One region of the Bacillus altaicus genome, then DNA from elsewhere that is predicted to be linked to it. Evidence: a T-box and tRNA genes for the amino acid it is inferred to sense, from the RefSeq annotation. Region 1 holds a T-box; the other holds one or more tRNA genes.
What was found. A T-box is a leader RNA that pairs with one kind of tRNA and senses whether it is charged. The one in region 1 lies ahead of ileS (isoleucine--tRNA ligase), so its partner is inferred to be a tRNA-Ile.
Positions count from the first base shown of each region.

Region 2: it has a tRNA-Ile gene. The T-box ahead of ileS (isoleucine--tRNA ligase) is inferred to sense a tRNA for this amino acid. The anticodon was not compared.

Region 1 is NZ_CM143394.1:3,353,788-3,368,318, reverse strand. Features, by position in the region: gene ACE38F_RS17450 (DUF2085 domain-containing protein) at 1-321, shown strand, start outside; gene ACE38F_RS17445 (hypothetical protein) at 351-569, shown strand; gene ACE38F_RS17440 (class I SAM-dependent methyltransferase) at 792-1,670, shown strand; gene ACE38F_RS17435 (endonuclease/exonuclease/phosphatase family protein) at 1,698-2,204, shown strand; gene ACE38F_RS17430 (tetratricopeptide repeat protein) at 2,769-6,971, shown strand; T-box leader at 7,070-7,308, shown strand; gene ileS (isoleucine--tRNA ligase) at 7,364-10,465, shown strand; gene ACE38F_RS17420 (DUF418 domain-containing protein) at 10,583-11,668, opposite strand; gene ACE38F_RS17415 (TetR/AcrR family transcriptional regulator) at 11,658-12,254, opposite strand; gene ACE38F_RS17410 (M36 family metallopeptidase) at 12,582-14,099, shown strand; gene ACE38F_RS17405 (hypothetical protein) at 14,206-14,531, opposite strand, start outside.
Region 2 is NZ_CM143394.1:1,430,917-1,448,948, forward strand. Features, by position in the region: gene ACE38F_RS07495 (tRNA (adenine(22)-N(1))-methyltransferase) at 165-872, shown strand; gene ACE38F_RS07500 (Nif3-like dinuclear metal center hexameric protein) at 869-1,990, shown strand; gene ACE38F_RS07505 (4-hydroxy-3-methylbut-2-enyl diphosphate reductase) at 2,032-2,982, opposite strand; gene vrrA (VrrA/YqfQ family protein) at 3,072-3,785, opposite strand; gene ACE38F_RS07515 (DEAD/DEAH box helicase) at 3,965-5,275, shown strand; gene ACE38F_RS07520 (deoxyribonuclease IV) at 5,526-6,422, shown strand; gene ACE38F_RS07525 (DUF2624 domain-containing protein) at 6,442-6,696, opposite strand; gene ACE38F_RS07530 (YitT family protein) at 6,848-7,726, shown strand; gene ACE38F_RS07535 (metal ABC transporter ATP-binding protein) at 7,907-8,677, shown strand; gene ACE38F_RS07540 (metal ABC transporter permease) at 8,677-9,510, shown strand; gene ACE38F_RS07545 (Fur family transcriptional regulator) at 9,524-9,937, shown strand; gene ispG (flavodoxin-dependent (E)-4-hydroxy-3-methylbut-2-enyl-diphosphate synthase) at 10,022-11,131, opposite strand; gene ACE38F_RS07555 (hypothetical protein) at 11,297-11,662, opposite strand; gene yqgB (protein YqgB) at 11,728-12,495, opposite strand; tRNA gene ACE38F_RS07565 (tRNA-Ile) at 12,735-12,808, shown strand; gene sodA (superoxide dismutase [Mn]) at 13,032-13,643, shown strand; gene ACE38F_RS07575 (MFS transporter) at 13,765-15,042, shown strand; gene ACE38F_RS07580 (peptidoglycan D,D-transpeptidase FtsI family protein) at 15,152-17,284, shown strand; gene ACE38F_RS07585 (PstS family phosphate ABC transporter substrate-binding protein) at 17,654-18,032, shown strand, end outside.

The sequences.
Region 1 (14,531 bases):
AGTTTCATTTTAAACATTCCTTGTCATAGACTACCGGAAAGGAGTTTTCTTAAACTACAAAAATACATGCCTTTATGTGCGCGATGCACAGGTATGTTTATTGGTTTATGTATGTTTCCAATTTACTTTTTAATAACACCTTCGTTTAGTCTCTCATTAATGCTATCCTTTTTTGCTCAAATTCCATTATTAATTGATGGATTCACCCAAAAGTGGAAATGGCGAAGCAGCATAAATTTGCTAAGAGTAACTACTGGCTTATTAAGCGGTAATGGTATGGGATTATTTATTGCATCTAGTATTATATGGATTACATCTTAAACCACATATCAACGGAGGTAGCTACTTACATGTTTTGGATTTACATAATTCTAATTTTTATATCAGGTGGAAGTGGAATTGGTTTTATCATTCATGAAAAATATATAGAAGCAACAATAGCTTTTGTTATTTGCCTATTATTTATGGTGCTACTATATTTTTATTTAAAAAGAAGCAAAAAAAAGAGAAATTTAGATTGTGACGTAATAGATTGTACCGATTGCTCAGATTGTGATTGTACTATCTAAACTTCTATGTATTTCTTTTTTATGAAAAGGATTATATATCGTTTCAGGTATGTAATCCTTTTTATTTTTTTAAAAATTAGTTTGTCAAATAGGTGGAGAGTAAAGAACATGTACGATTTAATGCAATAATTAGAACTAAAAATCTCTAAAAATATTAGAAACATAGGAATACGTTTATTAAATGGAGAACTTTAGTTTTGTATATAAAAGGAGATGTTGGACCTGGAAGAGTATGATTGGAATAGTAAGCTAGCATATTTAAGAAATACGAGAGATTTATATTATAACGATGATTATTTAAGTTTTTTAGTAAATACAGTTTGGAAGATTTCTGAGCCAGTACATATTGTTGATTACGGTTGCGGGTATGGCTACTTAGGTTTAATTTTGTTGCCGTTACTTCCAAATGGATCAAAGTATACAGGTATTGATAGCGGGGAAGCATTAATAGCTGAAGCGAGAGAGTTGTTTCGTTCGCTTCCATATGAATCAGAATTTATTGAAGGAGATGCTACAGAAATTGAATTGGAAAATAAATATGATATAGCTGTCAGTCATGCTTTCTTATTACATATGAATTCGCCCAAAACGATGTTGCAAAAAATGATAAATTCAATTAAGGAGGGAGGAAAGATAATATGTTTTGAGCCGAATTGGATTTCTAATATGTCCTCATACACGCTAGACGGATTAATTCAATCGGAAATTATCCAGCTTGGTGTTTTGCAGAAGTTATTTGAAGAAGATGCACACAGAAGTGGTAAAGATGGCAATATTGGCATGAAAATACCAATGTATTTAAGTGAATTAGGTGTTAAAAATATTGAATGTAGAGTAAGTGATAAAGTGAATTTTTTAGATCCTAATTTAAATCAAAATGATAAGCAAGGATTATATAATTTCCTAAAAGAAGAGGGGATTGCTAGTAATCCAGGTGAAAAACAACAATTTATAGACCGTTTAATGAGTCGGGGCTTAACATTTGCTGAAGCGCTCGCTCAATATGAAGCAGAACTACGATTTTTTGAAGTGTTTCATATACATTCTGCTTTGGTATATGCCCCTAATATGAAAATTACATACGGTGAAATAAGGAGATAAATTTAATGTTAGAAAAGTAGGGATATAATGAGAATTGCTACCCTCAACATTTGGAATCATCAAACTTTGTGGTCAGAGAGATTAGAGGCTATTTGTGAGGAAGTTCAAAATGTTGCTCCTCATATTCTTGCTCTACAGGAAGTTAGAAGTTGTGTTACTTATGGACTAAAGAAAAATGTTGCGCAGTATATAGCAGATCAATCTGGATATCCGGTCTGTGTATTTAAAGAGTATCCAGATTCTCCAGATGAAGGCCTAGCTTTTTTAAGTAAAATTCCTATCTTAGCTGAAGAAGCTATTTGGGAAACAGATATAGAGGAATCGAATTATTGTGCCATTCGAATCATGTTAAAATATAAAGAGTATAAGCTCGGGATAACGAATGTTCATTTAAATTGGAAATCTAGTAGGGTAAGACAAGAGCAAATGAGTACCGTGAATAATTGGATTAAAAACAGAGTTATTGGCTATGAATTATTATGTGGTGATTTTAATGATGATCCACAGATTATGGAAAGAATACAAATTTACTAGGGGATGAAAAGCAAGGAGAACGATATGATTGGGTTATGATACAAGAAAATGGCGTGTTTGAATTCCAAAATATAGAAAATTTATCTATATTTGCGGATTCAGCATTAACCTCATCATGCGTATTCCCAAGTGATCATTACGGTGTTTTTGTGGATTTAAAATTTGATAAGTGAAACAACCTCCCTAATAGTATGAAATAGAAGATAGGATGATTGTCATTTTTGGCGGTAAATCGATGTATCTTGTCGAATCGTTGATATATTATAAGTTACGATAGATATATTCAGGAAATTGTTGATATAATTTCATCCACTGAATGAAGCCTCAAAAAAGAGGATAAAATCGATGTTCTAATAACACATGATATTTCATCAAATTAAACAAAATCCCCATAAAAATCAATGTTTTTAAGATATTTAGTTATAAACTTGAATAATATTAAATAATATCGTTCATTATATGAGGTTTTAGTTGAATGCATACTATATGATGTGTAAAATCTAAGCAAGTAGGTTAGAATACTGCTTGCAAATGGCAGTATAAATAATTATTTGAGGTGAATACATGCTAGATTTTAAACAATTAGAAATTTGTTTGAAAGAAAAGAGATTTGTAGATGGATTACATGAGATAAATAATGAAATTGCGCATATAAAAGAAACGAATAAGTTATCATACGTGAAGAACTGGCTTTCTAACGTCTCGTCCTCTAAGGAGTTTGATACATTAATTCGTCTTGCTGATGAAGGCTTGATGCATCAATATAGCTCCTTTTTAATTCGTTATACGTATAAAAAATTCCCAAATATGAGAACGCTCTCTTTATATTGTGATGAGTTAATTGATGAGCGTAAAATTCTTGATGCTGAACAATTGTTAAAAGATGCTTTGGAAGAGGTAAATGAAGAGGAAACTGATGCGGATGTTTTAACGAAAGCATATTTTACGTTAGTTAGATGTTTGTTAGATATGAAGCGAAATGAAGAGGCCTATGCCTATATGCAAAAGGCGGAAAAGTATAGTACACGTGCAGTTTTTGATAAATGGGGTTACTTATATATACAGACCGGTGAGTGGGAGAAGGCAGAGGAACAACTTTTAGCCGGTCAGCAGCATAAAGATTGTGAAGAGTTAGCTACGTACTTATTGGCGCAATTATATGCATATAAAGGTGAACAGCAGCGAGCATTACAACTCATTAATGATGCGATTGCAAAGTTCCCTCAAGTACCATATTTCTATTTTGAAAAAGTAAAATATTTATTAGATTTAGAGCGCTATGAAGAAATGTTAGCGGTAATAGATAAAATTAATCATATGCTTCCGCATCATGCATATACAACTTATTTTATACATTTACGTGCAGAAGCATTTTATAAAATGAATAATATTCACGATTTGCAAGCACTATTGAAAAGCGAAAAGAGTTTGAAAAATTCTCTATATCATCATATAGAAAAAAATCCTGATGGAAAAAAGGTTCGTTTACCGATAGTTCCGGTTGTACAAAAGGATAACTATTGCGTTCCGACAAGTTTGGAAATGATGTTAGGGGTATGGGGAGAAAAACGTACGCAAGATGAAATTGCACAATATATTTTTGATGTAACAGGTTCTAAGTTTTCAGATACAGTTACATATATAGAAGAGCAAGGTTACGAATATCGTTATTTTCAAGGGAATGAGGAAAATTATAAGAGATTACTCAATCAAGGTATTCCCGTTTTATTAAGTATAGATATTGAGCACGCTTCCCATGTACAAGTGCTTTCTGGTTATGACGATGTACTGCAAGCTTTTTATATTCAAGATCCGAATTTCTTGGAACCGATTCTTGTGGAATATGATAAGTTGCAAGAAAAATATCGTTACACAGATTGTTTGGCTATTACGTTTATACCAAAAGATAGAATAGAACAACTTTCATTTTTAAATGAGGAAGAACACATTTATTATAAAACAATCTTTTCTCTTACAGATCATTTAGCTGAGCAAGATAAAGAGGGGATTGAAAAGTTAGTACTATTTTTAAAAGAAACAAGTGAAAATCCAAACACTTGGCTATATACGATTAAACATTTAGATGCTGAAGTAGATAAAGATTTTATTCAGTTTTGTATAGAAAAATTAATGGAAAAGTTTCCGAGCTCTGACTTTGTGAAATTGCATAGTGCACAGTGTTTTATTCGTCTGCAAGATATGGAAAAAGCAGGATATATGCTTCAAAGTGTGGAGAAGAAAAATAGTCAAGCGTTGTATCATCTTATAAATGGACGTTATTCTTTTGAGCAAGATAATTATGCAGAAGCGATTGCTAGTTTTCGTTCATCATTACAATTGGATGCAGATCAACCAGTTGCGTGGAGTTTCTTAGCATTATCATACATGTATATGGATCAATCCGAAAAGGGGCTAGAGTATTCTCTAACAGCTATAGAACGTAGCCCAGAAAGGTTTACACTTGTAAATCACGGTTTAATTTTAATAGATTTAGAACGATATGAAGAAGCATATGGATTCTTTAATGATTTATTAAAAGAATATAAGTATGAAGCGCACATATGGTATGAACGTGCAAGATGTGCTCAGCATTTAGGAAAAGTGTATTTGGCGGTAAAAGGACTTAAAGTAGCAATTCAATTAGATAAAACGGCAGCGTATTTATATACGAAGCTTTCGGAAATCTATGAATCAGATTTGGATGATGGGAATAATGCGAAGGAAATTTTATTACAAGGAATTCAAAATTGTGAAGATCAGGCATCTTTATATGTTCGTTTAGGAGATGTGCATTTTCAAAATGATGAACTGGAAGAAGCGGAAACTATATATAAGCGTTCTTTAGAAGAAAATAATGAAGATGTATATGCCCATTTCGGCTTAACTCAAGTTTATATGGCAAAGGAACAATATGAGTATGCAAAAAACTATATTGTTAGTATTAATAAGCAATTTGAAGACAATCAAGATTTCCTTATGAATGCTGGCATGGTGCTATGGGATGCTGAAATTGCATTAGGTGGGGATGAAAAAGAGTTAAAACTTGCACTTTCTAAATTAGAGAACGGTATACGAAGCGTATACGCTAATATAGCGAGCGTGTTGGATGAGTATGTAAATCGAATAAAAGACACAGCTTTTGTACAACGAGGCATAGCGTTTTTAAGAACGTTAGAAAAAGAGAAAACGGAAGTAATTGAATACGGTTGTTATGCTGGTGTTTTATATGAATCTATTGGACAGTATGATCAAGCAATAAAACGGTATAATGATGCACTTAAGAAAAAACAGGATTCATTGCCGTATTTCCGAATCGGTGAAACATTCATGGCGTTAGGGCAATTTCAAGAAGCGAAGCATGCGTATGAAACATGTTTAGAAATGGATAAGAATTTCACAGGTGTACATGTGCAACTAGCAGAAATATATGAAAAAGAAGAAAATAGTTATAAAGAACAAAGTCATATGGTCCAGGCAATGAAAGAAGAGCCTTTGCATATTAATATGGAATATTTGGCACAGCTTTCAGTAGATTTGAATCTTCATGAAGAATTGCTGGTTGAACTAGAACAATTAGCAGAAGAGGTACCAGAAATATGGCGTTTAGATGCAATTGCATACGTATATGGTGCGATGAATGAGGTAAATAAAGAAAAAGAATATATTGAATGTGCAATAAAAATAGATGAAGCGCATGTGGAAGTATTATATCATTATGCGAAATTGCTAGTTAAAAAGCAGAGTGCAGAAGCAATCGAAGTTGCGCTGAAAGTAATGCATAAAGATTTGGAAAGTGAACGTATATTTGGTGTGTACGTAAAAGCAATGGAGCAACATAAAAAAGTATCGCAAATACGAGACGCACTTCATACGTTAAAGGTGAGAAAAGCAGAAAGAAGTACAGCGTTTGTGTATGCAGCTACTGCGGTTGCCGAAAGATTAGTAGAAAGGCAGCAAAATGAGCAACCGAAAAAATCTATATTTACAAGAGCATTTTATCGCATGAAAAATCGTGCGAAGGAAATTTCAATGATTACAGCTGTTATCGATTTATTTGAAATCTCCTTGAAGTTAAATCCAAAAAATAGTATGGCAGCGCAGCGTTTTGCACTATTTTACGAGAATGCAGCGATGAATAAAGAAGCGATAGAGGTATTACAAACATCGTTAGAAAATAAGTGGGATTATGATGTAGCGAAGCAACTTGTAAATCTTTTCATTGAGTGTGAGGAAGAGGATATGTTACGAGATGCTTTTGAATTAACGAAACAAATGGTTCGAGAGCTACCGGATGATTACGATACTCTTCTTTTACAAGCGAATGTATTATGTAAGCTAGGCGAAGAAAGAAAAGCCGAAAAAATTTACTTGCAATTAATTGAGAAAACGCCATTTGTAAGTAGAGGATTCCTTGCTTTAGCAGAAGTATATCAAAGTCAAGAGAGGTTTGAGGATGCGATTTATTTATTAGAAGATGCTTCTGTACATCATCCAAATGAAACGGCAATTCTTCTTGCGTTAGCATCTTCGTATCATAAAGCTGGGCAAACGACAAAGGCAGAAAAAATAACAAGTGAAATATTAGCAATTGATCCTACTGACTTGTTAGCAAGATACGATCATGCTTGTTATTTAACATTATTAAACAGAAATGAAGAGGCAAGAGATCAACTTGAAATTGTGCTTCGTGAAGATGAAACAGGATTTTTCGCTGAACTTGCAGAGGAAGATGAAGATTTAGCAGGATTGCGAGAGTTTGAAAAGTAATTGTATAAGAATAGAGAAAAAGGGTATAAATAAAAATATATTTTGAATTAGTTGACAATTAATTGCCCAATGGCATAAAATAACTTTTAATAAAGTATACAAATCTGAAGACGAGAAAGAGTAAAATAGTGAGCTGTTCTCCAGAGAGCCGGTGTATTGCTGAAAGCCGGTGTGCAGACGCTATTTGAAAATCATCTCCGAGGAGCCGTGGCTGAATAAAGTAAGCTCGGACGGATGTCTGCCGTTACAAAGAACGCGTATGTTAGTACGTTGCTAAGTGCTATTAGTGAAAAGCTAATAGAATTAGGGTGGTAACGCGGGTAAACCCGTCCCTACTTCATAGGGACGGGTTTTTTGTGTGCTTTTTAAAAAATTCAAAGGAGTGATTGTACATGAAAAAAGTAGATGTAAAAGAGTCAGCTGTAGGGAGAGAAACACGTATTCGTAAGCAGTGGAACGAACAAAGTATTTTCGAGCAATCAATTCAGAATCGAGAAGGCGCACAATCTTTTGTGTTTTATGAAGGGCCACCAACTGCGAACGGATTACCACACGTCGGCCATGCACTTGGGCGGACGATTAAAGATTTAGTAGCGAGATATAAAACGATGGCTGGATATAAAGTGTTAAGAAAAGCCGGATGGGATACACATGGATTACCTGTAGAATTGGGTGTTGAAAAACAACTTGGCATTTCAGGTAAACATGAAATCGAAGAGTACGGCATTGAACCATTTATTCAAAAGTGTAAAGAAAGTGTATTCACATATGAGAAACAGTGGCGTGAATTTACGGAGAGTATTGGATATTGGGTAGATATGGATGATCCGTACGTTACTCTAGAGAATCCATATATCGAAAGTGTATGGAATATTTTAGGGACGATTCATGAAAAAGGTTTGTTATATAAAGGGCATAGAGTTTCACCGTATTGCCCAAGCTGTCAAACATCTCTTAGTTCACATGAAGTTGCACAAGGATATAAAACAGTGAAAGATTTAAGCGCGACAGTTAAGTTTAAAGTGAAAGATAGTGAAAATGAATATTTCCTTGGATGGACGACAACACCGTGGACACTCCCAGCGAATGTTGCACTTGCCGTACATCCGAATATGGAATACGTTAAAGCGAAACAAGAAGGATATGTATACATTGTTGCGAAAGAACGTGTACAAGAAGTATTAAAAGAAAACTATGAAGTATTATCTGTTCATAAAGGCGAAGAATTATTAAACACATCGTATACAGCACCGTTTCCGATGAAGGAAGTTACAAATGGATACCACGTAATTGCAGCAGATTTTGTTACTGCAGATAGTGGTACAGGACTCGTTCATATCGCTCCAGCATATGGGGAGGAAGATTATAAAGTCGTTCAAAGTGGAGGGTTATCGTTCTTACATGTTGTAGATGAGAAAGGTGAGTATACAGAAGCAGTACCCTTCTTAAAAGGAAAGTTTGTAAAAGAATGTGACGTTGATATCGTTCGGTATTTAGCTAAAGAAGGTTTGCTATATCATAAAGAAAAATATGAGCACAGCTATCCACACTGTTGGCGCTGTGATTCACCGTTACTTTATTATGCAGGAGAAAGCTGGTTAATTCGAACAACTGAGATTAAAGAAACATTTTTACAAAATAATGATACTGTTACGTGGTATCCAGATCATATGAAACATGGACGCTTTGGGAAGTTTTTAGAGAATATGGTGGACTGGAATATTAGCCGAAATAGGTATTGGGGAACACCGTTAAACGTATGGGAATGTGAAAGCTGCGATCATCAATTCGCACCGAAAAGTATTGCTGAATTAAGAAAGCATAGTACGAAAGAAACACCTGAAGATTTAGAATTGCATAAGCCATATGTAGATGAAGTACAAGTGTGCTGTGAAAAATGCGGAAGTACAATGAATCGAACACCAGAAGTAATTGATGTTTGGTTTGATAGTGGTTCCATGCCTTTTGCGCAATATCATTACCCGTTTGAAAATAAAAAGTTGTTTGAAGAACAGTTTCCAGCAGATGTAATTGCGGAGGGAATTGATCAAACACGCGGCTGGTTTTATAGTTTATTAGCCGTATCAGCACTATATACAGGGAAAGTACCATATAAACGAGTATTATCATTAGGGCATGTTCTAGATGAAGAAGGACAGAAAATGTCTAAAAGTAAAGGGAATGCACTAGATCCTGTTGATTTAGTAGAGAAGTTTGGTGCCGACGCTCTAAGGTGGGCTCTACTCGTTGATAGTGCACCGTGGAATGCGAAACGATTTTCTGAAAGAACAGTACAAGAAGCGAAATCTAAATTTGTAGATACGTTAGTCAATGTGTATAGCTTCTACGTTTTATATGCAAGTTTAGATGAATATAATCCGAAAGAAAAGTATGAAGTTAAACGTACGAAATTAGATGAATGGGTGTTATCGAGATTGCATAGCACAACGAGAAAGGTAAGAACTGCACTTGATGATTATCAATTCACAAATGCAGCTCGTGAAATTGCTGCTCTTGTAGATGAAGTGAGTAACTGGTATGTAAGACGTTCACGCAATCGTTTTTGGGAATCTGGTATGAATCCTGAAAAAGCAGCTGCGTATGAAACACTTCATGAAGTGCTTGTAACAATTAGTAAATTAATCGCACCATTTACACCGTTTGTAGCTGAGGATATTCATCTGAATTTAGAAGAAAGCAGCGTTCATTTAGCAGATTATCCGGTTGTAAACGAATCACTTATCCAGTCAAAGTTAGAAGCGGAAATGGATGCTGTTTTACAAGTTGTTGAACTTGGAAGAAGTAATCGTAATCAACATTCATTAAAAGTAAAACAGCCGTTAGCAGAGCTTGTATTACTTGAGCATAACGAAAATGATATCGATTGGGAATCTTATCGTGATATCGTAATGGATGAGCTAAATGTTAAAGCATTCCATGTTGAACTGGATGAATCGAAATACACATCATATCAATTAAAGCTGAATTTTAAAACAGCGGGACCGAAGTTTGGTAAAAATGTGAATGCAGTAAACGGGTGGTTAAAACAATTATCACAAGAAGAAGTACAAAATTTTGTATCAACAGAAAAAGCAGTATATGAAGCAACAGCAGGGAAAGAAGTAATTGTCACGGCTGAAGATGTCTTAGTAGAGAAAGTTGCGAAATCAGGATTCTCAAATACGACTAACGGACAATATACGGTTATGTTAGATACGAATGTAACTGAGGAATTGTTACAAGAAGGAGTAGCACGTGAATTTATTCGTGCAGTTCAAGAATATCGTAAGCAGTTGAATTTACCGGTTAATTTACGAGTGGATGTAATTCTTGATACAGAAGAAGAACTACAGCAAACGTTAACGAATCATAAAGATTTATTGGAAGAGAACTTACTCGTCAAGCAATTTACATTTGGTCACTTAACGAATGAGGACGATGAACTTTCTTTAGGGGAGACAAAAGTCCGAATTAAATTAAACGCGGCTAATTAAAGAAAAAAGGAAGTTGGAATCATTCCAACTTCCTTTTTGTATGCTCGTAAAAGCCCGATTGGTGAGGGCTAATAATCAGTGGGGATGGACAAAATCCCCACTGATTAAAGTTTCACTTTATCCGGCCAATTTCCTCATAATCCATTCGATAGGGCCTCTAGAAAATTTCTTTCTCCATAAAACGCTAAATAATACACTGAAAATGAAAAATCCAGTAGCAAATAGTAAAACGAATAATAGTGTTTGATGTTCCATCCTATTTAATAGAATCAATATCCCAATACCGATAAATACATGACTTACATAATGAGTTAATGTTAATTGGCCTGTTTGTACAATGGATGTAATAAACCAATTCTTTTCATGTTTTTCAGCAATGTAGAGGCAAATTATTAATATAGCAATAGCGGATCCTGCAGCAGATGCGACGTATAATATATTTGGTAAAATAGGGCCTGTATTAAACAAAAATGTAGATGCTTCCTCACCAATGTATGGGATAAAAAGGTGAGTTAATACTTTGGACAACAGCTCTATAATTATCGTTACTGTTATACCGAGTAAGAGCAATCTATGTCTAATTTTTCTATTATGAAGATCTAATCTGCCAATTATCATACCGATTAAGAAGAAAGAAAACCATGGGAAAATAGGGTGATAGCCATTAAAAAATAAGTTGCGAAGAAAACCTTTTAAGGTCCAAAAGTCTATATAGTTTATAAATGGGATTGTGCCTCCCCATCCTTCGAAGGCGTTGAAAGTAAGTTGGAGATATTGTGCAGCAAGTAAAATAATGATAGAAATCCATATTAGTATAGTTCTTCGTACAGTAATTAGTAATGCAGCGATGAAAAGGTAAACGCCGTAGTAGTGTAAAATATCACCCGTCCATTCCATTACATACAATAATAACCCTAAAATAAATAAGAATAGTGATCGTTTCCAAATCAATATTCGGCTGGTATTGATTTTTATTTTATCTTGGCTAGCAACAGATGATTTAGTCATTAAAGTTATGCCAATCCCAGCAAGTATAACAAACAAGGCAGAAGCTCTACCTTCAAAAAGTGTCATAAAGGTTTTTAACAGAGGAGGTCCATTTCCTTCCGCCCCTGTTATCACCATGAAATTAACTAGTAACATTCCAAACATTGCCCACGCTCTAGCAAAATCTAAGCCGATAATTCGTTTTTTAGTTTTCATATGAATCACTTCTTTCGAATATGCTGTGGACAGCTTCAATCCATATTTGTTTATAATTCATATTTACATCGAACATCATGAAGTTTCCGATATTATCAAGTACTAATGCCAACATATGAGCTTTTGAAACTAGATTTTTATTTTGAATGAGTTGAAGTTCATTTGCTTTTGTTAGGAGTGATTCAAATCCGTTTAAATATTCTGTTTGTACAGTTAGTAATCGATCTTTGTACATATCGTTTCTTGAAGATAGTAATACATATTCTTGTAATACACGATTAAAATAAGGATCTTTCTGTTGTTCGTCTATCATTTTAAAGCCAAGTTCAACACATTTCTCAATGAAATTCTCTTTCGTAAATTCTTCTGTATGAAAGAATGAGGAGAACTGCATCGCTGCACATAATTCATTAAAAATACTTTCAATTAATGCATCTTTAGATTTAAAGTAATAATAAATAGATGGCTTGGCAATACCAACTTCTTCAGCAATCATTGTATAGGTCGTTTTGGCAATGCCGTGACCGGCAAATAGTCGATAACTTGCTTCGACTATGGAAGAGAGTGTTTCTTCACTTTTACTCATAATAAATCCTCCCAATAAAAAAGATTAATTAAAGTGTATCATTCATTTGGTTATTTTTCAACCTATCGTTAGGTAAAAAATAACCTATTTTTCAATACATTATTTTGGTAAAATATAGTTAATCGAAATGGGAAATAAATATATTTCTAAAGTATTGTTCTCATTTTATACATAATTATTGAGAAAATTTCACTCACCATAAATGTGAAGGTAATAGAATTGCTCGTATAGAATTACTCGTAGATTCAATTTATCTCGTTACTTGTGGACAGTAATAGCCTTAAAGGAATGGGGTAAAGGATTCAATTTATTAGGGGGAGTGGTTTTATGTTAAACAAAAAAATGGTGGCAATGGCAATGGCAATGACTGTGCCATTAGTAATGGGGACGATTTCTACGGTTTCGGCATTGGAAAAACAACAGCAAGTAAAGCTAGAAGCTTATTCACCACAGAAAAAAGCAATTGAATATTTAAAAGGAAATGCTGCGCAGTATGGATTAAAGGCAGACCTTTCAGACTTACAATATATTTCTACAACTGAAACGTCAGTAGCTTCATATGTTAGATTCCAACAAGTAGTCAATGGTGCTCCTGTATTTTCAAAACAAATAACAGTTACTATTAATGGCCAGGGACAAGGAGTACTTGCTGTTTCTGATTACCAGGCGGTTCAAAGTGTGAAAGAAATAGCTAAAAAGATTAGTGAAAAAGATGCTGAACAAAAATCAATGGCTTATGTTGGAGGAGAAAGTGAGCAAAACTTATGGGCTCCTACTGAGAAAGAATTCGGATATATGATTGAAGAGGGAATCGCTATCCCAGTATACAAAGTTGTAGTCCATTCTAATAATCCATTTGGTGCATGGGAAACATTTATTGATGCGGAAAATGGAAAGTTAATTAAAAAGGTTGATATAAACCGAAAAGCAGAAGGAACAGGGAAAGTATTTTTACCTAATCCTGTCGTATCAAGTGGTAGTTTAGCAGGGTTAAAGGATAATAATGATGCAGATTCAGCAGCTCTAACGAATCAATTGAAAACCGTTACTCTAAAAGGTTTAGACGGTAGTGGGTTTTTAATTGGAGAGTATGTAACAATTTCATCAAAGGCGAAGACGAAATCTACTAACCTACAATTTAACTTTACACGTGCAAATGATAGCTTTGAAGATGTTATGTCATATTATCATATTGATACATTACAGCGTTACATTCAAGGAATAGGCTTTAAAAATATTAATAACCGTTCGATTAAAGTGAATGTAAATGGTACAACTGATGATAACTCATTCTATTCTCCATCAACGAAGGCTTTAACTTTCGGTACTGGCGGAGTAGATGATGCAGAAGATGCTGGCATTATTGCGCATGAATATGGACATTCTATTCAAGATAATCAAGTACCTGGCTTCGGAAGTTCACCAGAAGGCGGAGCGATGGGAGAAGGATTTGGTGATTTCTTAGGCGCAACGTATGAAGATGCGGTATCAACGACAGGTTACGGAAAAGCATGCATTGGAGAATGGGATGCGGCTGCTTACTCTAGTTCAGATCCAACGTGCTTACGCCGATTAGATACGAATAAAGTATATCCGAAAGATATAACGAATGAAGTGCATAATGATGGGGAAATATGGGCTCAAGGTCAATATGAAATGGCGCAAGCTTTTGGCCGTGATGTAGCAACAAAAATTATTTTACAATCACATTGGTCATTAACGCCAAATGCTAAATTCCGTGATGGAGCGAAGGCGATTAAACAAGCAGATGCTCTTTTATACGGCGGACAACATGCGGCTGAAATTGATCGCATTTGGGCAGCGAGAGGGATTAGTACGAATTAATTAAAAAGTCGTGGCTTTTATAAGCCACGACTTTTTAATTCACATAAGAATTGGTACTAGTAAATTAAGCTATATCAATGATAGTGTGAATATATTCTCATGCCATTTACTTTTTTGTTTCTTTAAAAACAAAATGCTCTTTAAATTTTCTAGACTCAACTTTTTGACCGTTTCTCATAGAGCGGAAAGGGTGTTCTTGCCACGTAATGATAACGTCAACCTCATCTGCTTTTGTAGAAACTGGGAAGTTAGCATGTTCAAATCCAGTTTTTCCACTTGCTAGACGACCTTCTTTTCTGGAAAAGAGTTCATACTTTGTTTTCGTATTCGGTTCATTCCGAAAAACTTCAACTTGTACATTATACACTTCACTTTTCCCGAGATTTTTTACAGAGAAATGATATGTTTGAAATACACCTTTTTTAGGTTGCA
Region 2 (18,032 bases), 1.9 Mb from region 1:
TATAGAAAAACAAGTCTTTTGCTTTTTGCAAAAGGCTTGTTTTTCTATACTATCTAAAATACGATTAGTAATAGAGAATTGAAGTATTGTTATGGGCTTGCAACAACTACTATAAATTCATTATCATGGAGACAGACTGACAAGAGAAGGAGTAATGGAAATACATGAATGAAGTAAAGCTTTCGAAACGATTAGAAGAAGTTGTGAGGGAGATTCCGGTAGGCTCTACAGTAGCTGATATTGGATCGGATCATGCGTATTTACCGTGTTATACAATTATAAATAATATTGCTACAAAAGCAGTTGCAGGAGAGGTTGTAGATGGACCGTTTCGCTCTGCACAAGCAACTGTAGCTGAAAGTGGCTTACAAGATAAAGTAGACGTTCGTAAAGGGAATGGATTAGCTGTTATAGCGCCAGGAGAAGTAGATGTTATTACGATTGCTGGTATGGGTGGAGCGTTAATTCGTGACATTTTAGAAAGTGGTAAAGAAAAATTAGAAGGTGTAACACGTTTAATCTTACAGCCGAATATTGCAGCGCACCATATTCGTGAATGGTTTATTGAAAATGGATGGGAGCTTATCCGTGAGAAAATTGTAATAGAAGACGGAAAGATTTACGAAATTTTAGTCGGAGAGCGTGGAGATATAGCGGTACCTTACTCTGAAAATAAACAAGCTGAATTGTTTATGGGGCCATTTTTAATAAAAGAAAAAAGTGAAGCTTTTGTTGAAAAGTGGGAAGGAGAATTGAAAAACTTCCAAAATATTTTAAAACAGTTAGAGCGTGCAGCAGAGTCTGAAGAGACAAAAGCGAAGCGTGCAGAAATAGATGTGAAAATGAAAATGATAGGAGAGGTTTTATCATGAGTAAAATTCCGAATGGCCATGAAATTATTTCTTTGTTTGAAGGTATGTATCCGAAGCATTTAGCGATGGAAGGGGATAAGGTTGGCTTACAGATTGGAGCGCTTAATAAACCTGTGCAGCACGTATTAATCGCGTTAGATGTAACTGAGGAAGTTGTGGACGAGGCGATCCAATTAGGAGCGAATATCATTATAGCGCACCATCCTTTAATCTTTAATCCATTAAAAGCGATTCATACAGATAAGGTGTACGGAAGAATTATTGAAACGTGTATTAAAAATGATATTGCGGTGTATGCAGCGCATACAAATGTAGATATTGCTAAGGGCGGGGTAAATGATTTACTTGCTGATGCGTTAGGGTTACAAAATACAGAAGTATTAGCTCCTACATATGCAGAAGCAATGAAAAAAATTGTTGTATTTGTTCCGGTAACCCATGCAGAAGAAGTGCGCAAAGCTCTTGGAGATGCGGATGCAGGTCATATCGGTAATTATAGCCACTGTACGTTCGGTAGCGAAGGGGTAGGCATGTTTATCCCTCAAGAAGGTACAAACCCTTATATCGGAGAAACTGGACAGTTAGAACGTGTGGAAGAGGTGCGTGTCGAAACGATTGTTCCAGCTTCATTACAAAGAAAAGTTATTAAAGCGATGTTGGCAGCCCATCCATATGAAGAAGTGGCATATGATGTATATCCGCTTGATAATAAAGGTGAAACATTAGGCCTTGGTAAAATAGGGTATTTACAAGAAGAAATGACGCTTGAGCAGTTTGCTTCACATGTAAAACAATCATTACATGTAAAGGGTGCAAGAGTTGTTGGAAAGTTAGATGATAAAGTGCGTAAAGTAGCTGTACTTGGTGGTGACGGTAATAAATATATAAACCAAGCGAAATTTAAAGGAGCAGATGTATATGTAACAGGTGATATGTATTATCATGTTGCTCACGATGCGATGATGATTGGTTTAAATATAGTCGATCCAGGGCATAACGTTGAAAAAGTAATGAAGCAAGGTGTACAAAAACAATTGCAAGCCAAAGTAGATGAAAAGAATTTCAATGTACAAATTCATGCTTCACAGTTACATACGGATCCGTTCACATTTGTATAAGAAAAATAAAAACCGTTGCTCATGTAGGCAACGGTTTTTTGTTATTGTTGTTTTTTTACTTTTACACGTGGCAATATCTTTTGAAGTGGTACTTTTCGAATTCTGTCCCATGTAGCTGGATTCATCGGGTCATATTGCTCTAAGAAAGCAATAACTTCTTTTGTGATTGGTGTTGGAGTAGAAGCACCCGCTGTAACTGCAACATTTTCGATACCTTGTAGCCATTCTAATTGGATTTCACTTACGTCTGCAACGCGGTATGCTCTCGTACCAGCGATTTCTTGTGATACTTGTGCTAAACGGTTTGAGTTGTTACTTTTCGGATCGCCGACAACAATTGTTAAATCTGCAACATCAGCTTGTTTAGCGACAGCTTCTTGGCGAACTTGAGTTGCTAAACAAATTTCCTTGTGGAATTCTGCTGTTGGGAATTTTTTCTGAATGTCCTCCATTAAATGTTGAACATCCCATTGACTCATTGTTGTTTGATTCGTAACTAAAATTTTATCTGTTGGGATTTCTAATGTTTTTAAATCGTCAGCTCTTTCGATAAGATGAACGATATCAGGTGCAATACCAACTGCGCCTTCTGGTTCTGGATGATTTTTTTTGCCGATATAAATGACATGATATCCTTCAGCTTTCTTTGCTTCAATAAGGTCATGTGTTTTTGTAACATCTGGGCAAGTTGCATCAATTGTCGTTAAACCTTTTGCTTTTGCACGTTGTTTAACTTCTGGAGAAACACCGTGTGCAGTAAAAATAACAGTACCAGAATCGATTTTATCTAAAATTTCTAATCGACTTGGACCGTCTAATGTAATGATGCCATCCTCTTCGAAAGCATCTGTTACATGCTTATTGTGAACAATCATACCTAAAATATAAATGGGTCTCGGTAATGATGTATCTAATGCGGCGTTACGTGCAATAACCATCGCGTCAACAACGCCGTAGCAATAACCACGAGGGGAAATTTTAACAATCTTCATGTGAGTAATCCTCTCCTTCTAAACAAGGGATACTTTTGTGCATAGTCCATTACATTATAAAGGAGGAGGAGATAGAAAACAAAGGATTGTTACACATATAGTTTTGGTTTTGTTGCTGATTGTTGAACGGGTTCTTTCGGAACCTCTTTTTCTATTACCGGTTCAAGCACTATTTTTTTTCGTTTCCTTTTTGGAGGTGGAGGAGGTGGAGTTGCTACCTCAACCTGTTCTGTTGCATCTTCAGTTTGATTTTCTTCCGTACTTTTTCCAGAGGTGAGGATTTTAACAATGCTTGGTAGACTACGCATAATGGGACCGTACTGTTCGACAACAGGACCGACAGATTGCACGACTTGAGATACTTTTTCGATATTATTTATCATATTAGTTGGGTTCGAAATTAAATTTGAAAAAAAACTACCGATGCCGCTGCTAGATGCCGCTGCAGTTGTAGCTGACGCAACACCACGTGTATCATTTGATTCATACATTTGAGGTGGTATCATCTGTTGAGGATATTGCTGCATGTATGGTTGATATTGTTGTGTATATTGTTGTTGGTATGGCTGTTGCTGTTGATATTGGGGCGGCGGTTGTTGGTGCATCATCGGTGGCCCTTCCATTTGTCGATAAGGAGGGACCATTTGCATGAAAGGTTCGGTTGGATCGTGTTTTTTAAAGAGTTTAGCAAGGAAACCTTTCTTTTTTTGAGCCATCGGTGGTAGTTGTGGAATCGGATATGGTGTGTAAGATTGTTGTCCTCGATTCGGATACATTTGTCTTATAGGGGATTTCGGAAACATGTGGGAAATCCTCCTTTCTTCAGTTAGGTATATACACATACAATATGCAATGGAAGGAAAGAAGGTTAGTTTTTGAGATAAAAACCTAAACTAAAGATGGATTTTACTTGTAGATTTCGATATAATGTAGACTTGACTGATTTGTGCGCAGTAGAAATTTTAGAAAGAAGGTGTAACTTATGACACTACAAACTTTTACACAGTATGATTTTAAACCATTTTTAATAGATGCAGTTCGTGAACTACGCTTTTCAGAGCCGACAGGAATTCAAAAGAAAATTTTCCCGGTCGTGAAAAAAGGTGTGAGTATAATTGGACAATCCCAAACTGGTTCTGGGAAAACACATGCATACTTACTTCCTACATTAAACAGAATTGATGCAGGTCGTGAAGAAGTACAACTTGTTATTACAGCGCCTACTCGTGAGTTAGCACAACAAATTTATCAAGAAATTGTGAAACTAACAAAGTTCTGTGCAGAAGATCAAATGATTACAGCACGCTGTTTAATTGGTGGAACTGATAAACAACGATCAATTGAAAAGTTGAAAAAACAACCTCATATTGTAGTTGGAACGCCAGGACGTATTAAAGACTTAGTAGAAGAAAAGGCGCTATTTGTTTATAAAGCGGATACTATTATTGTCGATGAAGCGGACTTAATGCTTGATATGGGATTCATTCAAGATGTAGATAAAATTGCGGCACGTATGCCTAAAAACCTGCAAATGTTAGTTTTCTCTGCAACAATTCCTCAAAAATTAAAACCATTTTTGAAGAAATATATGGATAATCCAGAACATATTCATATTAATCCGAAGCAAGTTGCAGCAGGAAATATTGATCATTACCTTGTGCCTTCAAGACACCGTAATAAAACTGAATTAGTGAAAAATATGCTACTTCAATTTAAACCATATTTAGCAATTGTCTTTACAAACACAAAGAAGAAGGCTGATGAAGTAGCCGATGGATTAGCAGAACGTGGGTTAAAAGTAGGACGTATACACGGTGATTTATCACCACGTGATCGTAGAAAAATGATGAAACAAGTTCGTGATTTAGAGTTCCAATACATTGTCGCAACAGATTTGGCGGCACGCGGTATTGATATTGAAGGGATTAGCCATGTTATTAACTATGAACTTCCACCAGATTTAGATTTCTTCGTTCACCGTGTTGGAAGAACTGCACGTGCGGGTCATTCAGGTATTGCAGTGACGATTTATGATCCAGCAAATGAAGAAGCGTTAGATAGTTTGGAAAAACAACGTCATATCGAGTTTAAGCATGTAGATTTACGCGGAGATGAATGGGCGGATTTAGGTGACCGTCGTCGTCGTAAGAGCCGTAAAAAACCAAATGATGGACTAGATGTTATGGCAACAAAAGTTGTTAAAAAGCCGAAAAAAGTAAAACCAAACTATAAACGAAAACTTGCAACAGAACGTGACAAAGTGAAGAAAAAATATAGCAATAAAAAAAGATAAGGGATTTCCCTTATTTTTTTTTATCTCACTACTTGAGAGAAAATCGATTACTGCAGACTAATAATTAGTGAGGGGTAGAAAAAACGTTGACTAAAGTTTCACTTTATTGGATTAATTTAAGTATAGAGTGCAGACTGTTTAAATAGTCAGTTTAATCTATGTAGTGCCTTTTGTGTGAACAAACAATTCGCTACATATTTCTACAAATTATGCTATCATTATATCTATTGTATATTGAAGAGGTGATTGTATGTTAAAGATAGGATCTCATGTTTCAATGAGTGGTAAGAAGATGTTATTAGCAGCAAGTGAAGAGGCTGTTTCATACGGTGCAACAACGTTCATGATTTATACAGGTGCACCGCAAAATACACGAAGAAAACCAATTGAAGAATTGAATATAGAAGCAGGAAGAAAACATATGGAACTAAATGGTATTGAGGAAATTATCGTCCATGCTCCGTATATTATTAATGTTGGAAATACGACGAAACCTGAGACGTTCCAATTAGGTGTGGATTTCCTGCGTATGGAACTTGAAAGAACGGCAGCATTAGGGGTAGCGAGACAAATTGTTCTTCACCCAGGAGCTCACGTTGGTGCAGGAGCAGATGCTGGTATTCAACAAATTATTAAAGGGCTTAATGAAGTAATAACGCCAGAACAAACGGTTAATATTGCGCTAGAAACGATGGCAGGAAAGGGAACAGAATGCGGTCGTAGTTTTGAAGAAATTGCGAAAATTATTGATGGTGTGAAATATAATGAAAAACTATCTGTATGTTTTGATACGTGTCATACGCATGATGCAGGTTATGACCTTGTAAATGATTTTGACGGTGTGTTAAACGAATTTGATAAAATTGTTGGAATAGATCGTTTGCAAGTACTTCATATTAATGATAGTAAAAATGTACGCGGAGCTGGAAAAGACCGTCATGAAAATATCGGTTTCGGTCATATTGGCTATAAAGCATTACATCATATTGTGCATCATCCACAGTTAATGAACGTACCAAAAATTCTTGAAACACCGTATGTAGGTGAAGATAAAAAAGATAAGAAGCCACCATATAAATTAGAAATCGAAATGCTGAAAAATGGTACTTTTGATGAAGGAATTCTTGAAAAAATTAAAGCGCAATAAGGAGGGGATTTTCCCCTCCTTATTTTAATAGCTGCTGAAATAAAGTATTTACTTGTTGGGCAGTGGCAGGAGTAGTTACTGTAGCGATTTGTTTTAGCAAATCTAGTCGCTCGGTATTATCATAAATGTTAATATTTTTTCCCTTCATAAGTAAAACAATTTGATCAGCTTGCGCAGTCGTAATTGAAACTTCATATTCTTTACTATATTTCAATAACTCTTTTGTAGAAATATGATTTAATTTTTTGTTCACAATTTGTTTAATGAGGTTCATCGTGTTGTCCTCCTTCACACGTTCTTCTATCGAAATATATGTAAGCATAGCTTGTACATATTCGTATCAAGGTGCATTTTTTCAATGGGGAAAAGAAGCTTATGTTATAATATAAGAACGAAACTATAGATAAAGAGTATAAGGAGGACTTATGGAGAAAAAGCAACATCGAAAAGAAAGTGTTATTCATCTTGTATATCGTTTAGTTATGATTGTCTTTGGGGCAGCGTGTGCGGCGGTAGCGATTGAACTGTTTTTAATGCCAAATAAAATTATTGATGGTGGAATTATTGGTATTTCTCTTATATTAGATTATCTTACTCCTAATATTTGGTGGTTAAGTTTCTCTACTTTAGTTGTTATCCTCAACATTCCTTTTATGTACTCCGGGTATAAGCAAATTGGAAAAACATTCATGTTATCTTCAGCATTTGGAATTGTAGCTTTAGCATTTATTGAATCAACGTTGCATGCTATCCCGCCATTTACAACAGAGCCGATTTTAGCAACAGTTTTCGGCGGTCTTATTTTAGGGATCGGTGTAGGACTTGTTATTCGTCATGGTGGATCGTTAGACGGGACGGAGATTATGGGAATTCTATTAACGAAGAAATTACCGTTTTCTGTTGGTGAATTCGTAATGTTTGTGAACTTATTCATTTTTGCATGGGCAGCATTTGTTTTTGGTGTTGAACAAGCGATGTATTCTGTTATGACGTACTATATCGCATTCAAAACAATTGATACCGTAATTCAAGGATTAGACGAAACGAAAGCGGTTTTAATCGTATCCGATCAATATGAGGAAGTATCAAATGCAATTTTACACCGCCTTGGTCGTGGAACAACAAAACTTGTTGCTAAAGGTGGCTATACAGATAAAGAAAAAGAAGTTATTTATGCAGTTGTAACACGTCTGGAAGTGACGAAGTTAAAATCAATTGTGCATGAAATTGATGAAAACGCATTTGTTACGATTATGAATACACAAGAGACAAATGGTGGTAAGTTTAAATCAGCAATTCATTAAAAAGTTAATTGTAATATCTTTTGAAAGCAGAGAATTCTTCTCTGCTTTTTGTTATAATAATAAGGTTTCTTGAAATAAAGAATATATTTTAGGCAGATTGGTTTACAACTATAATAAGCTGTACTATAATTCAAATAGAGATAAATCGGAATCATTCTGAATTAAAATAGGTGAGATGATATGAATAATATATTGGAAATAGAAGGATTAACGTTTCGATATGAAGATCGCAACGTGTTAGAAGATATTAATTTGCAAGTTCCGAAGGGAGCTTTTTTAGGTTTAGTTGGACCAAATGGTTCAGGGAAATCGACTTTACTTAAATGTTTATTGGGTGTTTTAAAACCAAAGCAAGGAAGTATTAGATTGTTTGGCATTGATAGTAAGAAATTTAAAGAGTGGAATAAAGTTGGTTATGTATCCCAAAAGGCAAGTAGTTTTAACTCAGGTTTCCCAGCAACTGTTTTTGAAGTTGTTTCAATGGGGCTCGTTTCGAAAAAGGGGCTTTTTCGCTTTTTTACGAAAGACGATAATGCGAAAGTAGAAAAAGCGATTGCTGATGTAGGTATGAGTGAGTTTCAAGGTCGCAACATTGGAGAACTTTCTGGTGGACAACAACAGCGTGTATTTATTGCTCGTGCACTTGTGAGTAATCCGGAATTGCTTATTTTGGACGAACCTACTGTTGGAATCGATGTGAAAAATGTGGAAAGCTTCTATGAGATACTAGAGGATTTAAACAAAAGGCTAGGAATCACGTTAATTCTTGTTACGCACGATATGGGTGCTGTAACAGAGAAGGTGACGCATGTTGCATGTTTAAATCAGCATCTACATTTCCATGGGAATGTAGAGAAATTCCGAGAGTTAGAAGATGCAGAAATGTCGATTTTATATGGACATCATGTTCATCGCTTAGAACATGAACATGGGCATCACGGGAGGATATAATGATACAGGATTTTTTACAATATGATTTTTTACGTAATTCTTTATACGCTGGTGTTTTAATAGGGCTTGTCGGACCACTTATCGGCGTGTTTGTTGTAATTCGCCGCATGTCGCTTATTGCGGATGCATTAAGTCATGTGACGTTATCAGGAATTGCAGCCAGTTTATTACTTGAAAAGACAATCTTTACTGGTGGGTTTTTAAACCCTTTATATATGGGAATGTTTTTTTCAATCGGTGGAGCATTGCTAATTGAAAAATTACGTACTGTATATAAACATTATCAAGAGTTAGCAATTCCGATTATACTTTCAGCAGGGATGGGGATTGGAGTTATCTTCATTTCACTTGCTAATGGATTCAATACGGATTTATTTAGTTATTTATTTGGTAGTGTAAGTGCTGTGACAAGTGCAGATTTAATTATTATTGGTATAGTGGCAATTGTAGTTATTATAACGATTGTTTTATTATACAAAGAGTTGTTTTTACTATCATTTGATGAGGAATACGCTGTATCAACCGGTTTGAGTGCAAAGTGGATTCACTTTATTTTCATTATATTAGTTGCTCTTGTAATTGCGGTATCAATGCGTGTTGTAGGTGTTCTTCTCGTATCATCTTTAATGACGTTACCAGTTGCAGCAAGTATTCGTATTGCAAAAGGGTTTAAACAAACAATTTTCTTTTCCATTTTATTTGGTGAAATTGCAGTAATTGGTGGAATGTTTGCTTCGTATCAACTTGATCTAGCACCAGGTGGTACAATTGTTATGATAGCGGTTCTTATTTTAATCGGTGCGATTTTATGGAAGAAGAAAAAAACTGCATAAAGTAGGGATAGGTATGAATCTAACAGAAGCTTTACGCCTAATGAAGGAAAAAGGATATAAACATACGGGGAAAAGGGAAGAGATGCTAAGATTATTTGCGGCGCATAATCGTTATTTAACCGCAAAAGATGTTTTAGAACATATGAAGGATGATTATCCAGGACTTAGTTTCGATACGATTTATCGTAACTTAACGGTTTTTGCTGAAATTGGTGTTTTAGAGCAAACGGAATTAAATGGTGAAAAACATTTTCGTTTTATGTGCTCTATTATGGAACATCATCATCATTTCATTTGTTTAGATTGTGGTGGTACGAAAGAAATCACTTCTTGCCCAATGGATTTTATGAATAAAGATTTTAAAGGTTATGAGGTAACGGGACATAAGTTCGAAATATATGGTCGTTGTCCAAAATGTGCAAAATAAGAGAACTCGTCGGTTATATAACTGACGAGTTTTTAATTTAAATGTGAAAAAAGGTTGCTCACAAAAATTGTGGGCAACCTTTTTTTATTGTTCTTGTTCCTGTTTTTCTTTTTCTTTTTCTCGTTCGGCAGCCATTTCAGCAGCGATTACATCAATTTCTTTTTTCAGTTCTTCTACCATTGTTTCTTCGGGTACTTTACGAACGACTTGCCCTTTACGGAATAATAAACCTTCTCCGCGTGCACCGGCAATACCGATGTCAGCTTCACGAGCTTCACCAGGACCGTTTACGGCGCAACCGAGTACTGCAACCTTAATTGGAACTTTAAGTGTAGAGATGTATTCTTCGACTTCATTAGCAATGCTAATGAGGTCGATTTCAATACGACCACAAGTTGGACAAGAAATAAGTGTTGCGGCATTAGATGCAAGACCGAATGACTTTAATAGTTCACGTGCAACTTTTACTTCTTCAACTGGATCAGCACTTAAAGAAATACGAAGTGTATTTCCGATGCCTTTACTTAAAATTGCTCCAAGACCGGCGGCGCTTTTTACAGTCCCAGCAAACAATGTTCCTGATTCTGTAATACCTAAATGTAATGGATAATCAAAAGCGCGAGCAGCTTTTTCGTACGCTTCAATTGCTAAGTTAACATCAGAGGCTTTCATGGATACGATAATATCGTGGAAATCTAAGTCCTCTAAAATTTTAATATGGTGCAGTGCGCTCTCGACCATACCATCAGCAGTTGGATATCCATACTTTTCTAAAATATGACGTTCTAATGAGCCGGCATTTACACCGATACGGATTGGAATGCCACGCTCTTTCGCTGCATTTACAACAGCTTCTACTTTATGGCGACGTCCAATGTTACCTGGATTGATACGTACTTTATCAATGCCGCCTTCGATTGCTTTTAAAGCAAGGCGATAATCAAAATGAATATCAGCAACAAGTGGAATGTTGATTTGTTTTTTAATATCAGCAATAGCATTTGCTGCGCGTTCGTCTGGAACAGCAACACGAACAACTTGACAGCCAGCTTCTTCTAAACGTTTAATTTCAGCAACTGTAGCCTCAACATCATGTGTTTTTGTTGTCGTCATACTTTGTATAATTAATTCATTGTTACCGCCAATTGTTAAATTACCGACTTTAACTGGACGTGTTTTTGTGCGTTGAGTCATTTCATTCACGAATTGATCGCTCTCCTTATAAAAGAAGTTTCTTATTTTAGTCCCTTACATCAATGATAGTATGTGTGAGAAAGGGCTATAGAAACCAAAGTACTCGGTTTCACTTTTACTATTGTATCAGCGCCTTTATGTAATTGACAAGGATTAAGTGATTGCTTATTGATATAACGGGAATTTATAAGACTTTCCAACTTGGATTTTTGTAGCAGATGTATTTTTATTTAATTGCTTAAAATCATCAATTACTTTTTCAATAGAAGGGATTTTTTTCTTATTAATCGCTTCTGTAATAGAAAGAACTGTATCGCCAGTTTTTACTTCGATTGCTTTATAAGCTGTATCCGTTTCTTTTTCTGTTTCTTTCTCTTTATTTTGTTTTGTATCTGTATTTTCTTGTTTTATCGTTTGGGCAGCAGAGGTTTTTTTGTATGAACTTAACATCGGTAAAGTACCGATTTTTATGTCGTAATAAAATATATAACCGAGGACAAGCACGAATAAGAGTACACCTAATCTCTTCATATCCTTCACTCCTTTGCTAGGAATATATGCTTGTCCAAAAAAAAAATGCCTATTTAGGCATTTTTTTATAGTTCTTGTTTTTCTTTCGGTTTTGGAACTTCTTTAATTGTTAAGTATAGAACGATTAAAACAACTGCAATGTAAATGAATGTTGCACCAGGTACGTTTATTTTGAATAAATCCATAATCATAAAGAAGATTGTTGGAATTGTGTAGCTGTAAGCAGTTAATGTCCAAACTTGTTTATAAGATAATTTGCGTTGACCGCTCATCGCAGAACCGATGAAGGCAAGCAATGTAACTCCTACAAAGGTAATAAATAATTGGAACAAGTACAGTAAGAACCCAATAACGAATAATAAGATTGGATAGATACTGTCAAATAACGAAATGAAATCTTGTAAATCCTTTTTCTCAAGAGATGCGCCTAATAAGTCATTATAGGAGTATGTTTGTGTTTGACCATTCCCCATGGAGACTACTTTATCTTTTAAAACAAATAAACCTGTTTTATTTTGATATTTTTCTAAGTCTGTTGAATTGGGATCAAATACGAAAAGGGCATTTCCATCTTCTTTTTCGATAGGTTGATCAATATCAGCTGTTAGCTCGCCATTTTCAATTTTAAAATCAGGTAAATCTTTTTCGATTACTTTATTTACCATGTTAACACCATCTTGGATGACGCTACCGTACAAGAAAGTTCTTGGAATAGTAGTGATTAGGCAAAGAAGCATAATATACAAAATGGTTTTACCGATTTTTTGAAAACGGAAAAGCGCCATATCTTTAGGCGAATATACGCTTTTTGCTAGCTGTGTAAAAATGGACATAGATTCACTTCCTTTATGTATGTATAAAATCATTGTAACGTACGAATCTAGAGAAGCTCAAGATATATTATATTTACATATAGTAGAGAGGACTAAATTCCTTCTTATTAATTTACTTCTTTTAGTAGAGAAAAATACAATTGACACTTTTCTTTTGTATATGGTAAATTTATCTTACATTTTTCAAACGATATATCCGATGGGAATTTAGTTGTTTTTAATGGTACATACGTAATCGTGGACCCTTAGCTCAGTTGGTTAGAGCAGACGGCTCATAACCGTCCGGTCGTAGGTTCGAGTCCTACAGGGTCCATATCCATTTCATATGTTTATTATGTCAGCAGGAAGCTTCCTTGTAGAAGGAAGCTTTTTTTCGGAATATATGAGCATTTTAATTGAAAAGAAGTGGGAATTTTGCTACTTTAATGATAGCAAGACAAAGCGATTTATTTGTTTGCACCCTATGGCAATTAGGGTAGAATGAAGTTGTAGGTCACATATGTAGTGACAATACATAAACCGGGAGGAATATAACAATGGCAAAACACGAATTACCAAATTTACCTTATGCGTATGATGCTTTAGAACCTCACTTTGATAAAGAAACAATGAACATCCATCATACAAAACATCACAACACGTATATTACAAACTTAAACGCTGCTTTAGAAGGTCATGCAGAATTAGCAGACAAAAGCGTTGAAGAATTAGTTGCAAACTTAAACGAAGTACCTGAAGCAATCCGTACAGCAGTACGTAACAATGGTGGCGGACATGCTAACCATACATTCTTCTGGACAATCCTATCTCCAAACGGCGGGGGACAACCAGTAGGCGAACTTGCAACTGCGATTGAAGCGAAATTCGGTAGCTTCGATGCATTCAAAGCAGAATTCGCAAAAGCTGGCGCAACTCGCTTCGGTTCTGGTTGGGCTTGGTTAGTAGTAAACAATGGTGAGTTAGAAGTAACAAGCACTCCAAACCAAGATTCTCCTCTAACTGAAGGTAAAACTCCAGTTATCGGTTTAGATGTTTGGGAGCATGCTTACTACTTAAATTACCAAAACCGTCGTCCTGACTACATCGGTGCATTCTGGAACGTTGTAGATTGGAACGTTGCTGAAAAACTTTACCAAGAAGCAAAATAATTGAAGTTAATAAAGCTAGAAAAAAGCTAGGAGTTTTCTCCTAGCTTTTTTCTATGCTCTCCTTTTACATAATTGAGCTTGTCTTTGGAAGACTAGAACATGAAGTAAAGGAGAGTTGTGTATGAAGTGGAAACATGTAATTGGTGATGTTGAAGTGAATCGGGATTTAGTATTATTGCTCGTTATAGGAGGTTTATACACGCTCGCAATTTCTTTATCGAATACGTTTGTAAACATTTATTTATGGAAGCAAACACAAAATTATGTAAATCTGGGCTTGTATAATTTGGCCAGCGTTGTATTGCAGCCTCTAACATTTCTTGTGGGCGGGAAATTAGCGAAACGTATTGATCGCTCGATTTTATTGAGAATTGGTGTAGGCACGTTAGCTGTTTTTTTTATCGTCGTTTTAGTAGCGGGAAAAAGTGCATCTCACTATATTTTACTAATGGGAGCCCTTTTAGGAGTTGGTTATGGTTTTTATTGGCTCGCTTTTAACTTGTTGACATTTGAGATTACAGAACCAGAAACAAGAGATTTTTTTAACGGTTTTCTAGGACTTCTTACATCGTTCTCTGGAATGATTGGGCCGATAGCAGCAGGATATACAATTTCACGTATGGAAAAATGGAGTGGTTATACTGTCGTTTTCTTCCTCTCGTTACTGCTATTTGCGGTTGCAGTCGTTCTAAGCTTTTTTTTATCAAAGAGGGAATGTGAAGGACGCTATGAAATTGTGCAAGTATTGAAAGAGCGGCAAGTTGATGAAAACTGGGGAAGAATTACGCGTGCTCATTTCTTCCAAGGTTTGAGAGAGGGAACGTTTATTTTCGTTATTTCGGTATACGTCTATTTAGCATCTGGTAGCGAGTTAGCATTAGGGAAGTATAGTTTAGTGAATTCTGCAGTATCATTTGTATGCTATTATTTAGTTACTCGTCTGTTAAAGAAAGAATGGCGAAAAAAAGCAATTTTAATTGGTGGCATTATTTTATATGCGGTCGTATTTTTAGTTATTTTCAATGTTACATATACGAAATTACTTATTTATGCAGCATGTATCGCGGTTGCATATCCCATTTTACTCGTTCCGTACGGATCCATGACATACGATGTAATTGGTAGAGCAAAACAGGCGAGAGAATGGCGTGTAGAATATGTAGTTGTCAGGGAATTATGGTTAAATGCCGGAAGGATTTGTTCCATTTTAAGTTTTTTATGTGCTGTCATATTCTTTCCTCCTGAAAAAAGTTTACCTTTCTTACTATGTATTTTAGGAGCTGGACATTTTCTTATTTATTTTGCAGTTAAAAATGTCAAATATGAAGAGGGAAATGTGAACAAAACCAGCGTTGTAGCGCAAGGAAGCACGCAGAATCAAACTGAACCAGAAGGTTAACTTATCGTTTGTTTTATGCTAGAATAGAAAAAGATGTAAGACAGCAGTGAGGGCACCTGTATGAAGGTGTCCCTTTCACATTACATAGCTGTTGGTAGAGGGGGTTTGTATGAGTAAGAAGCAGAAAAAGAACCAGACAAAGACAAAAACCCACGTTCCCTTTCGGTTAAACGTGTTGTTTTTTTGCGTGTTTTTAATGTTCTCCGCAGTTATTGTAAGGCTTGGATACGTACAAATTGTTCGTGGCGAGGAATATAAAAATGAAGTTGAGAAAAAAGAAAATTCAACGATAAGTAATCCTGTACCACGCGGGAAAATATTTGATCGTAATGGAGAAGCGGTCGTAGATAATGAGCCTATTCGTACAATTACATTTACAAAAATGAAGGGATCAACTGCAGCAGATCGCTTAGAAACGGCGAAAAAGTTAGCAGATTTAATTGAAGTCCCAACAGATAAGTTAACAGATCGCGATAAAAAAGATTATTGGCTTGCTTTACATAAAGAAGAAGCAGAAACAAAAATCACAAAAAAAGATCGTGAAGAGCTTAAAATAAATAAAATTGACGATAAAGAACTGGATGAACGTCAACGAAATCGTGTGACAGAAGAAGAAATTAATCAACTGTCAGCAAAAGATTTAGAAATATTGGCGATCAAAAGTAAGATGGAAAGCGGATATGCAATGACGCCGCAAATCGTTAAAAAAAATGCAACACCGGAAGAATACGCGATTATTAGTGAAAATTTAGCGAAATTACCAGGTGTAGATACAAATGTTGACTGGGAGCGAAAATATAAGTATGACGATATGTTCCGAAGTGTACTTGGTGGTGTAACTTCTTCTGATGAAGGGTTACCGAGAGAAAGGTTAGATTACTATCTTGTTCGTGATTATAATCGTAATGATCGCGTAGGAAAAAGTTACCTTGAGCAACAGTACGAAGATAGTTTACACGGCACAAAAGCTGAAGTTAGAAATGTTACAGATAAAGAGGGTAATATTTTAGAAACTATTAATGTGTCACAAGGACAACGAGGTAACGATCTGAATTTAACAATTGATATGGCATTACAAAAGCGCGTAGAAGAAATTCTTACGAAAAACTTAATGAGATTTAAAGGGAGCGAACCTCTTTTAGACCGTGCATTCGTTGTAATGATGAACCCGAAAAATGGTGAAGTTTTATCTATGGCGGGGAAACAATTAGTGAATAAAGACGGTGAAACGAAAGTAGAAGATTTTGCATTAGGAACGATGACGAGTTCTTATCCGATGGGTTCAACTGTAAAAGGTGCGACAGTACTTACGGGATATCAAACTGGTGCAATTCAACCTGGATCTGTACAGTTAGATGAACCAATTAAATTAAAAGGGACACCTACGAAGTCATCTTGGAAAACGATGGGGTATATTAATGACCTTACAGCGTTAAAAATGTCTTCTAACGTTTATATGTTTAAAACAGCGATGAATATTGCAGGGGTTCCGTACATACGAGGCGGTACGTTAGATATCCCGCAAAAAGCATTTGATACTATGCGTTATTATTTTGGGCAGTTTGGGCTTGGTGTAAAAACAGGAATTGATTTGCCAAATGAAACTGCTGGTCAAATAGGTAAAGGGAATCAACCAGGTTTCTTATTAGATTTATCAATCGGACAGTATGATACGTATACACCGCTTCAATTAGCGCAATATATTTCGACGATTGCAAATGGTGGATATCGTATGCAACCCCAAGTTGTAAAGGAAATCCGTCAGCCATCGGCGAAACCAGAGGAAGTTGGAAAAGTTGTTCAATCCATGGAACCGAAAGTGTTAAATCGTGTTGATATGCCTGAATCACAAATTAAACGTGTTCAAGAAGGATTTAGACAAGTGTTTAACGATTCAGGTGGTACAGCTACAAAGTACTTTGCAGGTGCACCATATAAAGCAGCTGGGAAAACAGGTACAGCTCAAACTGTATATGGCGGAGATAAAGAGATTGGTAGAAATGCAAAAGGTGAGCGTGTTGAAACATATAACTTAACATTAGTAGGTTATGCGCCACTTGAAGACCCAGAAGTAGCATTTTCTGTTGTTGTGCCATGGGTACATGATGACAAAACAGGGATTAATGGATATATTGGTCGTGAAATAATGGACGCTTACTTTGATTTGAAAAAACAAGCATTAACTGGTGAAGCTCCAAAAGATGAAAAAGAGAAAAAAAGTAATGCACAAGATGATGAATAAAAAAGTTGTAAAAAAAGCACACTATCTGAAAAGATAGTGTGCTTTTTTTTATGCTTTATGCATATGGTTTAGTAAATGTGGACAAGCGTAAAATGTTGAAAAAAACATATAGTTTCAAAAACGATGAACATAACGAGATGAGTGCATACGCTCTAAGTTTGTCTTGTGTGGTAGGAGATAGCAGTTTTATGGATGATTAGAAAATTCCCTGCATCTAAAGTAAAAAAGTGAAAATAAAGTTTGTGTATACAGTTGTTTTTGTGGAACTTTACAAAACTTTTACAAACAATTAAAACCGAATTAATAGTTTAGCAGTATTCTTATATCTGTAATCCTGTTATTTCCGGTTACTTCTAGGAGGAAGAACACGTGAAATGGATGAGCGCATCGATTAAAGTTTTGACATTATCGACATGTTTCCTTTGTTTTAATATGTCTACTGCATTCGCTACAAATGAAATGGGAGAAGTGAGAGTTGATGGATCCTCAACGGTTTTTCCTATTATAGAGGCAGTAGCAGAGGAATATACAAAGGCCCATCCAAACGTGAAAATTTCTATTAGTATTTCTGGGACAGGAGGAGGATTTAATCGTTTCAGTAAAGGAGAAGTAGATATAAATAATGCTTCGAGATTGATGAAACCGGTAGAAGAAAATGCAATGCAGAAAAACTCCATTCAATTTACACCATTTGAGGTTGCTTATGATGGTCTAACGATTGTTGTGAATCGTCAAAATACGTGGGTAA